Regions from separate parts of the Weizmannia sp. FSL W8-0676 genome, predicted to be linked through region 2. Evidence: riboswitches for the same ligand, from Rfam matches in the RefSeq annotation. Region 2 holds a riboswitch; the other holds the start of a gene.
The links. A riboswitch is a leader RNA that binds a small molecule or an ion and turns the genes downstream of it on or off. The one in region 2 is predicted to bind thiamine pyrophosphate.

Region 1 (8,066 bases), 780 kb from region 2:
CTCGATTATTATGCAGCCCCAGTTTACTGGATGCTCGGCATTCCGATTCCGCTTTATACGCCGATCTTTTTCAGCTCAAGAACGGTCGGGCTGTGCGCACACGTGATAGAGCAGCATGAAAACAACCGCCTGTTCCGTCCGCGCGTCCAATACAAAGGCCCGCGCGGTTTGCATCCGAAAGATTAAGTTTTAAAAAGGCTGGACCATTAAGAGATAAAGTGAACAAAAAGCCGGGATTGAAACGCTGTCTCAAATGATCCGGGCTTTGACCTGCAGATAAAGTTTGGAAAGGGGAATGTTTAAATTGGCCGGTACAACCGCTGTAAATGAAAAAACAGGGGAGCGGGACGCCCTGATAGAAGAAATTGCCCGTTATGTGGCAGACAAAGAGATTACGAGTTCCGAAGCTTTTGAGACTGCACGTTACGGGCTTTTGGATACGCTCGGATGCGGCATTCTCGCCCTCCGTTTTCCGGAGTGTGTAAAAATGCTCGGGCCGGTCGTCCCGGGTACGGCCGTGCCGAACGGGACGCATGTGCCAGGCACTTCCTATGTGCTCGATCCGGTTGCGGGGGCGTTTAATATTGGCTGCATGATCCGCTGGCTCGATTACAACGATACGTGGCTCGCGGCGGAGTGGGGGCACCCTTCTGACAATCTCGGCGGCATCCTTGCTGTTGCGGATTTTTTGAGCCGGACGCGCGTTGCCAATGGGAAAGCACCGCTAAGAGTGCGCGATGTGCTCGAGGCCATGATCAAAGCCCATGAAATTCAAGGTGTGCTTGCTTTGGAAAACAGTTTGAACCGCGTGGGGCTTGACCATGTTTTATTTGTCAAAGTGGCGACGACTGCTGTTGCGACAAAAATGCTCGGCGGAGGGAAAAATGAAATTATGAACGCCGTTTCCCACGCCTGGATTGATAACGGCCCGTTGCGCACATACCGGCACGCGCCGAATACCGGTTCGCGCAAATCATGGGCGGCCGGCGATGCAACCAGCAGGGGCGTGGCGCTTGCGCTTGTTGCGATGAAAGGGGAAATGGGCTATCAAACGCCGCTTTCCGCACCCGGGTGGGGATTCCAGGACGTGATGTTCAAAGGGAAAGAACTGAAACTGGCCCGCCCGCTCGGCTCCTATGTGATGGAAAATGTTTTATTTAAAGTATCGTATCCGGCAGAATTCCATGCACAGACGGCAGCGGAAGCCGCAGTCAAACTCCATCCGGTTGTAGCTGGGAAACTGGATCAAATCAGCCGGATTACAATTACGACGCATGAGTCCGCCATCCGCATCATTGACAAAAAAGGGCCGCTTCATAACCCTGCTGACCGCGACCATTGCATCCAGTATGTGACGGCAATCGGCCTGATCAAAGGCAATATTACAGCGGACGATTATGAAGATGCAGCCGCCGCTGACCCGCGCATTGATGCATTGAGGGAAAAAATGACGGTTGTTGAAAACAAACAATACAGCATCGATTACCTTGATCCGGATAAACGTTCCATCGCGAATGCCGTACAAGTCTTTTTTGAAGACGGCACATCAACTGAAAATGTGGAAGTCGAGTATCCGCTTGGCCACCGCTTCAGAAGGGAAGAAGCGATCCCGAAAATTATCACCAAGTTTTCGGATAATATCGCCACCCACTATTCCGCGAAGCAGCAGGAAAGGATCAAAGAAGCCTGCCTTGCGGGAGAAGCGCTTGAAAAAATGGCCGTTCATGAATTCGTCAATTTATTCACCTTGTAGAAAGGATGTTGCACCATGGTTTGGATTGTCAATCAGCCGTCCTCACAGGAGGCGCTTGCCAAACGGTTTAAGGAACGCATGCAGTCGCCAGGCATTTTGCAAATCCCCGGCGCGCATGATGCAATGGCGGCACTCATTGCAAAAAACACAGGGTTTGAGGCGCTTTATTTATCAGGGGCTGCCTATACCGCGAGCAAAGGGATCCCGGATCTTGGCATGATCACATCGACGGAGATGGCGGAGCGTGCACGCGATCTCGTGCGTGCCACCGATTTGCCGGTTCTTGTTGACATTGACACCGGATTCGGCGGCGTGCTGAACGTTGCCCGCACCGCCCGCGAAATGGCCGAAGCAGGTGTTGCGGCTGTTCAGATTGAAGACCAGCAGCTGCCGAAAAAATGCGGGCATTTAAATGGCAAACAGCTCGTTACCGCATCTGAAATGTGCGAGAAAATCAGGGCGTTGAAAAGTGTGACGCCGTCGCTTGTCGTTGTAGCCCGTACGGATGCGAGAGGCGTGGAAGGCGTGGAAGCGGCGCTGAAGCGGGCCAACGCCTATGTGGAGGCAGGTGCGGACGCCATTTTTCCGGAAGCTCTCGAGTCCCGTGAGGAGTTCCGTTTATTTGCGGAAAAAATAAAAGCGCCGCTCCTTGCCAACATGACCGAATTCGGCAAAACCCCTTATTATACGGCGGAAGAATTCGAAGAAATGGGTTATGCCATGGTTATTTATCCTGTCACTTCGCTGCGCGTTGCCGCAAAGGCTTATGAACGGGTATTTGAAAAGATTAAGAACGAAGGGACGCAAAAAAATGCCCTCTCCGACATGCAGACGAGGAAAGAGCTGTACAGCACGATTTCTTTAGAGGAATTTGAAGCGCTCGACCAGTCGATCGCTAAAACGATTCTTCCTGTTACGCCTGATCCTTCATCATCAACGTAAAGAAAAAGGGCAAACCCGCCTTTTCCGCGCGGATTTGCCCTTTTCAACTTAGCGGCCGGCCTGTTTAGATTTCTCCTGCGTCGTGGAGTAGTTTTCGCCAAATTCGTTTTTCAATCCGGATCCTGTTGTTTGGCCGGAAACTTCTGCGGCAGGATCGGCTGTTCCTGGAGCGGCCCTTTCATTGTGGGCAGAAGCATCATTGTCTGCGAGCACAAGATAGTGTCCGGCATCAATTTCGGCCGAATAGCGGTCCAGTTCGTCCTGCGGGAGATCGAGATTGGTCAGTTTTCTTGTCGTTTCGTCATAATAGCCCGGCTTGAAGAACCCTTTGATTTTCTCCCAGAGAGAGCTGTTTTGTTCATCCTGGGCAGAAGAGGTGTGGTCCACATTTGCGCCGGTCTGGTTTTTCAATAAAGTCCCATCATTCCCGTTTGAAATAATGGAAATATCGGAAGTGCTGTAGCCTTCTGCGGTCAACCGGTCTACTGCGTCAATCGTTTCCTGCAATGTTGTGTAAATGCCAACTACTTCTTTTGCCATCTCTATCTGCCTCCTAACGGTGATAGTGCACTTTTACCCGGTAGAAAAAGGGTTAAACGGTTTTCGCAGGTTTTGACATCTCCATAAAATTCAGTCAATATAAGATTGAATGGAGGGATTGAGATGGAACAATCTGCATATCTATCGTATGATGCAACAGAACTGGCCAGGCTCATAAAGCGAAAAGAAGTGAGTGTGGAAGAAGTGTTGGAGGCGGCAATGGCCCGGATTGAAAAAACAAACAGGCGTTTAAATGCCGTCATCCGGACACGGTTTGAGAAAGCAAAGAAGGAAGCGGCCGCGCTCCGTACAGATGAGCAGCCATTTGCTGGCGTGCCGGTTTTGCTCAAAGACATTTCCCAGGCGGTAAAGGGCGAGCTGCTCACATCCGGATCAAAACTGCTGCAGCAAAACCGCGCCAGAGAAGATGCTTTTTTTACGGCAAAATTGAGGGAAGCAGGATTTATCATCCTCGGGCAGACAAACGTGCCGGAATTTGGATTAAAAAATATTACGGAACCTGAACTTTACGGTCCGGCGCGAAATCCGTGGAATCCCCATTTTTCACCCGGCGGCTCAAGTGGCGGTTCCGCGGCTGCGGTGGCTTCCGGGATGGTACCGGTTGCCGGTGCAAGCGACGGCGGCGGATCGATCCGCATCCCTGCTTCTTTTACAAGTTTAACAGGATTAAAGCCGACAAGGGGAAGGACACCGGTCGGTCCGGGCCGCGGACGGCAATGGCAAGGGGCGGCTATTGACTTCGTGCTGGCAAAAACAGTCAGAGACAGTGCAGCGCTCCTCGATGTGCTGCAAACTGTGGAACCCGCTGCTGCTTTTCAAACGCCGCTTTTTCCGGGATATGTACAGGAACTAAAACAGAGCGGAACGAAAAAATACCGGATCGCATTTTCGGTTGCATCGCCAGTCGGGACGCCTGTCAGCCGCGACGCAAAACAGGCTGTCTATCAAACAGCAAAATGGCTGGAGCAGGAGGGCCATCTTGTGGAAGAAGCCGAAAATGGCGTTGACGGCAGGCGGCTGATGGAAAACTATTATTTAATGAACTGCGGGGAAATGGTTGCGGAACTTTCGGATTTGGAAAGCGCACTTGGACGCCCGCTTACGGAAAAAGATATGGAGCCGGTTTCGTGGGTCTTGTATGCTGCCGGGAAAAATGTCACGGCGGCGGAATACGCAAAGAGCCTTGCGGAGTGGGATAAAGCCGCAGCACAAATGGCTGCTTTCCATGAGACTTATGACCTGTATCTCACGCCTTCAACCGCGTTTCCGGCACCGAAAATCGGGGAACTTACCCAGACAGGGAAAGAGCGGGATCGATTGTTTGGCGTCACCGGGCTCCCGAAAGAAAAGCAGCAGGCGCTTGTCTATGAAATGTTTGAGCCGAGCTTAACGTTTTCCCCGTTTACGCAGCTCGCTAATTTAACCGGGCAGCCGGCGATCAGCCTGCCGGTCCATATAACGGCGGCCGGGCTTCCTTTCGGAATACAGCTGGTGGCGCCGAAAGGAAATGAACATTGGCTGCTGGATGTCGCATATGCGCTTGAACAGTCGGAACTTTGGGTTGGCATGCAGGGGAATCCCTGCCTTTAAAGCATAAATGAGGGGCTTTGTGCAGGCCCGGACGTTCTAAGGAATTGAAGGATTGAAAAGTGTTTGCCAAAAAGGATGGTTTTCATGTTACAATAAAATTACAAGAAAAAAAGCAGGGGAGCCGGTTTTGGCTGAGAGGATGCCGTTTTGCATCGACCCTTCACCTGATCTGGATAATGCCAGCGTAGGGAGTCTCATATTGAAGCATGTTTCGGCATGTTTTGGATGGACAGGCTTTCTTGCGCATGCAATGAAAGCTTTTTTATTTGAAAAAAAGGAGGAAAATTTGATGGAAAAATCGAATCAAGTAACGGTTTCTTTTTCAGTTGTTCCGCATATTAAAAGTGATGACTTATACGGTGTCGTAGACCGCGCGATCGAAGTTGTTCAAAACGCCGGCGTACGTTATGAAGTCGGGGCAATGGAAACGACGATGGAAGGCGATCTTGACGAACTGCTTGGGATCATCAAAAAAGCGCAGGATGCTTGCGTCCAAGCCGGTGCGATTGATGTCATCACATCGATCAAAATCCATTACAGGCCAAGCACCGGGGTGACAATGGATGAAAAAATTGCAAAATATCGCGAACAAGCGCCGCAGCCGGTTCGTTAACACGGCGCTCACGGCTGCCTGGCTCATTTTTTTGCTCTTCGTCTGGCAAGGGGCAACGGCCGGCTTTCATATCAGTGAATGGATGCTGCCAAAACCGACGGAAGTATGGCAGGAATTGAAAAATCTACAATGGATGGTTTGGCCCAATATTTGGCAAACTGCAAAAGAAGTATTGATCGGGCTTGCCTTTTCCATTATGATTGGCGCAGCGATTGCCGTTTTTATGGATATGGTTCCCGTTTTCCGGATGCTGGTCCGGCCGCTACTGGTCGTTTCGCAAACAATTCCGATTGTGGCGATTGCGCCGCTTTTCATCGTCTGGTTCGGATTCGGGCTCCAGTCAAAAGTTATTGTGGTCATTTTAATCTGCTTTTTCCCGCTGGCATTGAGCATCCTGGAAGGGTTTCAAACGGTGGATGATGACTTGGTGAAACTGTTAAAGACCATGCATGCATCAAAATGGCAAGTTTACAGGAAAGTCAAATTTCCGGCTGTGCTCCCTTACTTTTTTTCCGGTTTAAAAATTGCCGTTACATATAGTGTGATGGGTGCCATTATCGGTGAGTGGCTCGGCGCAAGCGAAGGGCTCGGCGTCATGCTGACAAGGGCGACAAAATCTTTTATGACTGCCCGCTTGTTTGCCATCTCCGCTGTCATCATTGGGCTCACATTTCTTTTATACGGCGCTGTTGAATGTTTGCAAAGGCTATCCGCACCATGGGTATATCGAAAGGAAGATCATCAATGAAGAAAATTTTAATCATGTTGCAGGCGGCCGTGTTGCTGCTTGCTGCCGGATGTGCCGGCAGCGGGCAGAAGGACAGCAGCAAAAAAGCGTTGCAAAAGGTGACGGTTGTGCTGGACTGGTTTCCGAACACCAATCATACCGGCCTGTATGTGGCTAAAACAAAACATTATTTTCAAAAGCAGGGCCTAGATGTGAAAATTATCCAGCCGGGAGACAATATCACGGCTGAACAGATGGTGGCCTCCGGGAAAGCGGATTTCGGGATCAGCTATCAGGAAAATGTCACCACGGCAAGGACGGAAGGAATCCCGATTGTATCCATTGCCGCGATCATCCAGCACAATACTTCCGGCTTTGCTTCTTTGAAAAAAGACAACATCACTTCTCCGAAAGATTTTGAAGGTAAACGTTACGGCGGCTGGGGTTCGCCGTCTGAAGAAGCCGTCATCAAAACGGTCATGGAAAAATACGGCGCCGACTACAGCAAAGTAAAAAATATCGTGCTCGGCCAGACGGATTTTTTCAAATCAATCGGACGTGAAGCGGATTTTGAATGGATTTATTACGGCTGGGACGGCATCCAGGCAGAGCGGAACGGGAAAAAACTGAATCTTATCATGGTCAAAGATCTCGACCCTGCGCTTGATTATTACAGCCCGGTCATCATTACAAGCGAAAAACTGGCCAAGGGGGATAAAACCCTTGTCAAATCATTTATGAAGGCTGCGGCGCAAGGTTATACATTTGCGATCAAGCACCCGGAACAGGCTGCCGATATCCTGATTCAGGACGTGCCGGATACAAATAAAGGGCTTGTCCGCGCCAGCCAGAAGTGGCTGAGCACGAAGTACCAGGACGATGCCGCGGAATGGGGGGTACAGAAGGAAGAAGTGTGGCGCCGTTATATGGACTTCCTTTATGACCATAAAGTCATTAAGAAAAAAATCAACATCAAGGCAGCCTACACAAACGAATTTCTTCCAAACCGGCCATGACGTATTTGCAATTGGAAGGCATTACGAAAACATTTGGAGGGAAAAAAGTGCTCGATGGCATTTCCGCAACGATCCAAAAAGGTGAGTTCTGCGCTTTTATCGGGCCGAGCGGGTGCGGAAAAAGCACGCTGTTAAATATCATTGCCGGGATTGAAAAGGCGGATGGCGGCAAAGTGATGCTTGGCGGCAAACCGGACGGGGTTCAGGATGCCGCCGGTTTCATGCCGCAGCAGGATTTGCTTCTGCCCTGGCGGACGGCACTGCAAAACATTGTCCTACCGCTTGAAATAAAAGGGGTGCGGAAACGGGAACGAATTTTGCGGGGGATGGAGGTACTCCGGCAGTTTGGCCTTGAAGATTACGCCGGCCACTATCCCGCCTCGCTCTCGGGCGGCATGCGGCAGCGGATCAGCTTTTTGCGCACGTATTTATGCGAAAAACCGGTTATGCTGCTAGACGAACCGTTCGGGAAGCTCGATGCCTTTACTAAAATGGATGTCCACCGCTGGCTGCTCGAATCATGGGAGAAAGGAAACCAGACGATTCTTATGGTTACCCATGATCTTGATGAAGCCGTGCTGCTATCGGACCGTGTTTTTGTCATGTCGCAGCAGCCGTCCGCCATCATCCACGAATTGAAGGTGCATTTGCCGCGCCCGCGGAAATGGGAGATGCTCTCTTTGGATGCGTTGAAAAAAGACAAAGATGAACTGTTAAGAGAACTTGCCTCATTTTTGGGGAAATAAAAAAAGGTTTGGAGATGCTCCAAACCTTTTTATAAGTTCAGCATATTGGATGCCGCATATTTTTCGACGGAAAGGCCGGTCCGGTCAATTTTGGCCGGTTCAACCAGCACATGCGGAA
Region 2 (8,066 bases):
ATGCCATCCGTTTTTAAGCCAGAAAAATCCCATTCGGCCGCTGCCTGAACAGCATCTTGCACAATTTTTTCGGACAGCTTTTTCGTCTGTTCCATAAAAGCGGCTGCTTCGGCCGCCCCTTTCCCGATTTCGCGGAGCCGTTTTTCCCATTTTGCGGTCATTTCCGGAGAGGCCAGAATTTTGCCGCCGATGGCACGGATGAGCACTTTCGCCTTATCGGTGGCATATACCTGGTTCTTTTTCACCTCAATATACTTCCGATCTTTTAAAATGGTAATGACGCCGGCCCTTGTTGCTTCCGTGCCGAGCCCTTCCACTTCCGCCATGACTTTTTCCAGTTCCCCGTCCTCAATATATTTTCCGGCCGTTTTCATCAGCGTGATGAGCTGGCCTTCCGTATACCGTTTCGGCGGCTGCGTTTTGCCTTCTTTTACGTTTGCATCTTTTACAATCCCTTTTTCCCCCTGCTTTACATCCGGCAAAACGTCGCCTTTTTCCTTCTCTTTTGAAAAAATGACTTTGCGCCAGCCTTCCGCTTCCATTTGCGTACCCTTGGAAAGAAAGACTGCACGGCTGTCCACGACCGTTTTCACCGTCGTGTAATGAAAAACGGCATTGCCGTAATGAGCGGCAATGAGGCGACGGACGATCATATCATAAATTTTTTTCTCGCCGTCCGGAAGACTGCCTGGCGCCGCCACCTGTTCGGTCGGGATAATCGCGTAGTGGTCGGAAACCTTTTTCTCATTCACATAACGCTTATTTTGAAGGATGGAGCGCTTTGGAAGCGGGAAATACGGAGCATATTCCGGGAAGGCAGATAATTTTTCCAAAATACCGGGAAAAGTTTCGGCTTCCCCTTTTGTCACATACTGGGAATCAGAACGGGGATAGGAAACGATCCCTTTTTGGTAGAGGGATTGGACAAGATCAAGCGTTTTCTTCGGCGGAAATTGAAAAGCCCGGTTCGCGGCTGCCTGCAAAGATGATAAGTTAAACAACAGCGGGGGCTGGAATTCCTTTTTTTCTTTTTTCAATGCTGCAACTTCTGCCGGTTTTTGCCGGCAAAATGCGGCAATCCGCGCTGCCATGGCCGGGTCATTCAAACGCGATTCGCCATCTTTCACCCATTTGCCTTCGTATTGTTTGTCATCAAATTGAAACATTGCGGTGACTTCCCAAAACGGTTCGGGTTTGAAATGTTCAATTTCCAGCTCCCTTTTTACAATTAAAGCGAGCGTAGGCGTCTGGACGCGGCCGACGGAAAAGACATCACGCATGCCTTTTTGCCTTAAAAGCAGGCTGTAGACACGGGAGGCATTCATGCCGACCAGCCAGTCTGCACAGGCGCGGGCATATGCTTCGTCATATAATGGGCGGGTGTCTTCATCATGTAATAAATGGCGGAACCCTTCCCGGATCGACTGAGGGGTTAAAGACGAGATCCACAAGCGCCGTAGCGGTTTTTTGGCGCCGCACAAATGAAGGATGTTGCGGATGATCAGTTCTCCTTCGCGGCCGGCATCGCCTGCATGGATAATATTGGTCACGCGTGCGTCTTTCACCAGTTTTTTGACGATTTGAAATTGCTTGTATTTCGGCTTTGTCACTTCATATTTGAATTTTTTCGGGAGAATCGGCAGCGTTTCCAGTTTCCACTGCTTCCAGGCGGGATTGTAATGTTCCGGCGGGACGAGCTGGGTTAAATGGCCGATCGCCCACGTGCAGAAAGCGCCTTCCGGGAAGATCTCATTCGGCCGGATTTCAATATACCCCTCCCGTTTCACATGCGGAAAAACCGAGCAAAGGGTGCGCCCCTGGTCAGGCTTTTCGGCGATGATCAATGGAAAAGACAAACGGATCACTCCTTTCTTTTTCTAGCTCTACTTTACAATGTTTTTCACACGCTGCCAAGAAAAAATAAACGCCCGGCCGGGTAAATCCTTTTCCTCTGGATTTACGCGGCCGGGCGGTGTTTCAAAATGCGGTACTTCCCCCATCGTTCACGTCACTTCCTGAATGTTTTCTGTTTTGCCGTACCGGGTGCAAGTAACGGATCCCCATCTAATCCAGTACGGTGATTTGGATCGTACGGCGCCCCCAGTTGGCGGCTTTTCCTGAATCCGGGACGAGGACATCGATACGGTTTCCTTTGATGGCTCCGCCCGTATCGCCTGCAACAGCGGTCCCGTAACCTTCGACATATACTTTTGAACCGAGCGGAATTACATTCGGATCGACGGCAATCACTTTTGCATTCGGATTATTTTTAACATTGATGCCTGTCGCTGTAACGCCGGAGCAGCCTGGATCATTGGCTGTATAAGCGGTCGCGGTGACGGTCATCGTTTTTCCCTGCGGTTTTGGAGCCGCCTCTTTGGAAGATTCCACGTGCACGGTCGGCTTTTTCACGTCCACTTTTGCATTTTCCGTGTTTGTTTGCGGCTGGACGGAAACTTCCGCTGCACGTTCTTTTACTGTCACTTTGCTGTTCGGATTGGAACGAATCACGATTTGATCATGCGGGAAAATGACATCCGATGACAGATCGTTCCATTCTTTTATTTGTTCAACCGGCACGCCGTATTTTTTCGAGATATCCGACAGCGTGTCACCGGCTTTAACGACATAAACGTTTTTCGGGGAAATGGTTAACTTTTGTGAAGGATAAATCATTTCGGTGGAAAGTTGGTTATTTTGTTTTAATGTTTTAACGGATGTATTGTATTTTTGAGAGATCCCCCAAAGTGTATCCCCCGGTTTTACGGTATAAGTATCCGGCGCTGCGGCTTGTGCATTGACAGCCATTACGCTTGTGATTGTCACCGCAGCTGCAAGTGCTGATACTGCTTTTTTCATAAATTGTAACCTCCTCTTTTTGCCGGCTTTTGTGCCAACACCGTAAATCCTAACACACGGATTTAACAGGCGGATAACGGCAAAATGTTGATTTGGTTACACAAAAACGCTTCTTTGTAATCCCGTGAAAAATTTGTAACATAGGCATAAAGTCACGAATTCGCGCATAGAAGCAGAAAAACACCGTCGAATTGCGGCGGTGTTTGCAGCACTTTAGTCCTGTTGATCGATTTTTTTCAGCGGTTCTTTCGCCGGCCCTTCTACCACTTCGCCTGTACAAGCAAACCGCGAACCGTGGCACGGGCAGTCCCATGTGCGGTCTCCCGAGTTCCATTTCACTTCACAGCCCATATGGGTACATGTCGTATCGACCAGATAGAGGTTCCCGTCCTAGTCTTTGTAGGCGCCTGCCCGCTTTCCGTTAATACGGACAACGGCCCCTTCGTCATTTTTTAACGCATCTAAAGATTGATCCCGCATGTCAAGTTTTCCTTTGACGAGCTGCCTGGCAACGTCGGTATTCGCAGGTGTGTACAGATGCAAATGTATTTGCACGTCATGGTATGCCCTTTTTCCGTTTTGATTTTTAATGGGCTGCCAAAATCGATATCTTTCGCAGTGGTTTGTTCAAAAATCGGGACATTTTTTGTCCATTAAATATTCAATCAGTGCTTTTCAGTACGAAAGCGGATGGAACTGTGCCTGCCCGGCCATTTTCACCGCTTTTTTCCCGGGAATCCCGTCCGGCAGCGAACCGATCCATTCTCCCGGGATGCCGAGGGTTTCATACGCCTGCATTTCTTTTTCCAGTTTTTCAATATATGCATCGGAATTGGTATAGAGAAAGGCATCCTGCCGCGAAAAATCACAGCAGATCCCGTGCTTCAGGATCGTTTGTTGAATGAACGATGCAGCTGTTTCGTTTGCTTTGTAATAAAGGGATGCTTTTTCTTTTCCTATATGCTGGATCAATTCATCATAAATGAGCCCGTGCTGTGCGGTGATTTTTGCCGTCGTATGCCCGCTTGTGCCATTTGCAATAGATCCGGCATCAAACAGGATCGTTTTATAGCCTTCGTTTGCCAGCAAATAAGCGGTTTCAATTCCGGCCATTCCGGCGCCCGCAACAGCCACATCGGCTTCTATATCCTGCGTTAACGGCGGAAATTGCGGCATCGTGGCCGTTTTGCGCCACAACGGTTCAGGAGATTGCGGCATTGAAGTTCCGTTCATGATTTGACCTCCCCGAAAGACTGATATGTATAGTCATCCCCGGGGAGGCCGATCTAACCATTTTGATTTAGCTGTTGAGCAATCTATCCGTAATCTGGCGCATGATATCGCCTCTTGAGATGACACCGACAACACGATCTGCCTGATTGACGACCGGAAGTTTTTTAAAATGGTGTTTGGCCAGAATCCGCAGCGCGTTTTCAAAATCGTCTTCGGGCCTTACCGTATACAATTCCCGCCGTTTCATAATCTTTTCCACCGGAAAGTCCAGGCTGTGCGCCAGTTTTTCATTAAAGTCTTCCTGCTCATTTACCACGATCGTAATATAAAAATCATAAACGGTCCTTCCCTTTGGCTGCAAAAAGCGGATGACATCCCCGTCACTGACCATGCCGAGCAGCTTTCCTTCCGCATCCACGACCGGTACGCCGCCGATCCGGTGGTGGGCAAGCACCTTTAACAGTTCCCGGATCGTCGTCTCTTTTTTTACCGTAATGACATCGCGGATCATAAAATCTTTGACTTCCAATTTTCTCGCTCCTTTTTATCCATCCATTTACAAATTATTGTAAACCTTTGCGGGGAAGGAAGCAATGAAGAAACCGCCTATTGTGCGCCATCCACGTACTTCCCGTGATCCGGGAGCGCGATTTCATCAAATCCGGAGACAAGGGCCTCAAGCCCTTCCCGCAAGCCGGCGCCGGACATCGGGATCCCGTGGCCGCAAAGAGCAGTTTCCGGCTTTAAGGCAGCCAATTTTTCAACTGAGCGTTTTGCCGCCTTCCAGTCGTTTGTAAAATAGCGCGGCGGCCCGTTTACTTCCTGCTTTTGCACCAGCACTTTCCAAAATTCATCCTGTCTGACGGTGATAAATGCGTCCCCCGCGATCAACACGTTGTCTGCTTCCCTGAAGAACGATACATGCCCGTTCGAATGGCCGGGCGTATGGATCCATTTCCAGCCCGGCAGAAACGGGACCGTCCCGTCTTCGGGAAGGGGTTGGACAGCCTTGCCAAGATCAACTGGTTCATTCGGATATATCATGGAAATCTTCGCCAGCAGGCCGCCTTCAACAGTCGGATCGGGATCCGGATACGTTTCACGCCCGGTTAAATAGGGCAGCTCCAATGGATGTGCAAAAACCGGCACGTCCCATTTTTCCAATAATGGCGCAATCGCACCCACGTGGTCAAAATGGCCATGCGTCAGTAAAACCGCTTTTGGTTTTGACTTTTCCCCGAAGCGTTCCCGCACGGCTGAAAATATCGCGCCGGCGGAACCCGGCATGCCGGCATCCACGAGGACAAATGTACCGGTTCCGGCCCTGCCGATCAGACACACATTTACAATTTGGATGGTAAAGCAATAGATATCCGGCAGCAATTCCCTGCCTGTTCCGCTTTCAATCGAAGTCATCGGGATGATCCGGCCAAACGGGTGATGAATGTCTTTATCCATAAAATCCCCTTTCTTTCATTATTCCTTCTTTTTATCCTTTCCCGTTTCTTACGGCCATTACCCGTTCTGCCGGCCATGATCAACTGAAAAAGCGGTGAAACCGAACTCCGGCTTTACAAGGCGCCTGTTTCCATAAAGCCTCCTGCCTGAAGTGAAAACGGCAAGGCGCAGTTGCCTTGCCGTTTTCAAGTTGCTTTTACGCCGCATGCCTGTGCTGATTGCGGTATTTTGTCAGCAGCTGCGGGGCGGCATTAAAGAGGATCGCCGCAACAGCTGCGCATAAAATGCCATTGCCAATCATCGTGACGCCGTTCGTGATGAAAGAATAGAGAAACGCCGACTGCCCTTTAGGCGCATAGGAACCCCAGAAAAACACGCCGGCCAAGAAATGCCAGAAATAGCGGGCGAAACTGCCGGCAAGAACAGAAAGGCATATCCAAAAAGTCATCGTGCCCCTTTTGGCATGACGGCAGCTTCTTTCGATAAGCGGCCGAAAAAGCCCGGCAAACCCGATGAATGAAAAAGCGACCGGATATTCCATGATGCCCTGAATCGGGTTGAGAATATCATTTGCATCACCGGTGACGATCTGCAGCAAGCTCCAAATAAATCCCGAAGCAACACTTGCTTTAAATCCCCAGCGAAAAGCGACCACAAAAACCGGCAGCATGGCAAACGACAGGGAAATCACGTGCGTCACCTCAATGGACGGCAGCAAGTCCAGCAAAAGCGCAAATGCCGCAAAGACAGCCGCTTCAATCATGGCCTGTAAACTTAATTTGCCCATAAAAAAATCCCCCTTTTGGTATGCATGAACATAACGAACCATGGGAGGACAAAAGAAATTCCACATCCCTACGCCGGCATTAACCGGACAGGTTCAAAGGGTCAGAACATGGCGTTCACTCTCAGCTTAACGCTCCCCCTGTGGTTACGTTCATGAATTTGTCACCTTTATGATAAACTTTTTGCCACAGCATTTCAACAAAAAATTTAATTTTTTGGCAATAACAGCTCTGGAAAATTGTTTTTTGGCGAATTGACGCGTTCGGATACGGCATACATCTCCATCGCATCCGAATCATACTGCGCGAGGAGCGGCAACAGCCGGCCCGGTTCAGTGACCGTGCTGTCCAGCCATTTTTCTTCATCTTCCTTGCGTAAAATCACCGGCATCCGGTCGTGAATTTTTGCCATCATCCTGTTCGCCTTTGTCGTTAAAATGGTGCAAGTAAAGACCGGATTCCCTTCCTGATCCGTCCATTTCTCCCAAAGCCCGGCCATTGCAAAAATGCCCCCGTTCTTAAGCGTAATCCGCATCGGCGCCCGGGTGCCGTCTTTTCGGTTCCACTCAAAAAAAGAATCGGCCGGAATGAGGCAGCGCCGCCTTTTCACTGCCTCCCGGAAACCCGGTTTCTGAAATACAGTTTCACTTCTGGCATTGATCATCTTATGCCCGATTTTCGGATCTTTTGCCCAGGAAGGAATCAAGCCCCATTTTAAAAAACCCAGTCTGTACTGCCCGCGGGCGCTGATCACGGCAGCCACCATTTGCGAAGGCGCGACATTATAACTTTTGGCATATTCACTGCCCGGAAAAGAAGCTTTGGCATGGAACCTTTCTTCCAGCTCATTTACAGATGCCGTCAAAGTGTACCTCCCGCACATCCAAATCCCGCCTTTCTTTCTATCCTGAAAATTTTCATCCTTTTCCGGTGCCGCGTATGAAGCGGCACAGAGGTCTATTTTATCCCATTTTACGCAAAAAAGCAGGCAGATAAAAAGGATTTGGCCCGCTTGCACCAAATCCTTTCTCTGTTCCGGAACACGCCGCGTTTTAACCCTGCCCCCGGGCTTCGGATGGTTGCAGTGGATCCCGGTTTTTTTCTCTTTTTTTCACATGCCGCCCTCAGGCACCTTGTTTCTTTCAAGAAAATACCGCTTTTGAAGCAAGGAATCGCTCCGGCCGTTTCCGGGCGGGCACGGTTTCCATCCCCTTTTTCACCATCCGCTTTCCGAATCGTAAGGTTAAAAGCCGCGCCGGTTACCGGTTTAACGCCGCGTCTTCTTCTTCGATCCGGCGCAGCCGTTCAGCTACTTTTTCCGGTGTAAGGCCGTGTTCTTTTACATATAAATTATTTGGCACGGTGCGGCATTCATGCGAGCAGCTCCGCATATATTTATGTTCATTTTCTTCCGAGCATAAAAATTGCTTGTTGCAGGCTGGGTTGGCGCAGTTGACATAACGTTCGCACGGTTCCCCCGTAAAATAATCCCGGCCGACAACGACATGTTCCTTTCGGTTGACCGGAACGGAAATCCGTTCGTCAAATACATACAGTTTGCCGTCCCACAGCTCTCCCTGCACTTCCGGATCCTTTCCGTATGTCACAATCCCGCCGTGCAGTTGGCTGACATCTTCAAACCCTTCTTCCAGCAGCCAGCCCGAAAATTTTTCACAACGGATGCCGCCGGTGCAATACGTCACAATTTTTTTGCCTTTTAATTGATCCTTA

Region 1: another riboswitch for thiamine pyrophosphate. It lies ahead of NST20_RS02965 (MTH1187 family thiamine-binding protein); the one in region 2 lies ahead of thiT (energy-coupled thiamine transporter ThiT).

What each region holds. Positions count from the first base shown of each region.
Region 1 is NZ_CP151954.1:620,991-629,056, forward strand. Features, by position in the region: gene mmgD (citrate synthase) at 1-186, shown strand, start outside; gene prpD (2-methylcitrate dehydratase) at 296-1,753, shown strand; gene prpB (methylisocitrate lyase) at 1,769-2,695, shown strand; gene NST20_RS02955 (general stress protein) at 2,744-3,235, opposite strand; gene NST20_RS02960 (amidase) at 3,359-4,846, shown strand; TPP riboswitch at 4,951-5,054, shown strand; gene NST20_RS02965 (MTH1187 family thiamine-binding protein) at 5,136-5,459, shown strand; gene NST20_RS02970 (ABC transporter permease) at 5,410-6,207, shown strand; gene NST20_RS02975 (ABC transporter substrate-binding protein) at 6,204-7,202, shown strand; gene NST20_RS02980 (ABC transporter ATP-binding protein) at 7,199-7,948, shown strand; gene thrB (homoserine kinase) at 7,978-8,066, opposite strand, start outside.
Region 2 is NZ_CP151954.1:1,400,828-1,408,893, reverse strand. Features, by position in the region: gene NST20_RS06775 (DNA topoisomerase III) at 1-1,856, opposite strand, end outside; gene NST20_RS06770 (3D domain-containing protein) at 2,065-2,859, opposite strand; partial or broken gene NST20_RS06765 ((2Fe-2S)-binding protein) at 3,073-3,381, opposite strand; gene NST20_RS06760 (FAD-binding oxidoreductase) at 3,535-4,092, opposite strand; gene NST20_RS06755 (CBS domain-containing protein) at 4,160-4,621, opposite strand; gene NST20_RS06750 (MBL fold metallo-hydrolase) at 4,699-5,550, opposite strand; gene thiT (energy-coupled thiamine transporter ThiT) at 5,747-6,337, opposite strand; TPP riboswitch at 6,386-6,486, opposite strand; gene NST20_RS06740 (SOS response-associated peptidase) at 6,544-7,218, opposite strand; gene NST20_RS06735 (rhodanese-related sulfurtransferase) at 7,595-8,066, opposite strand, start outside.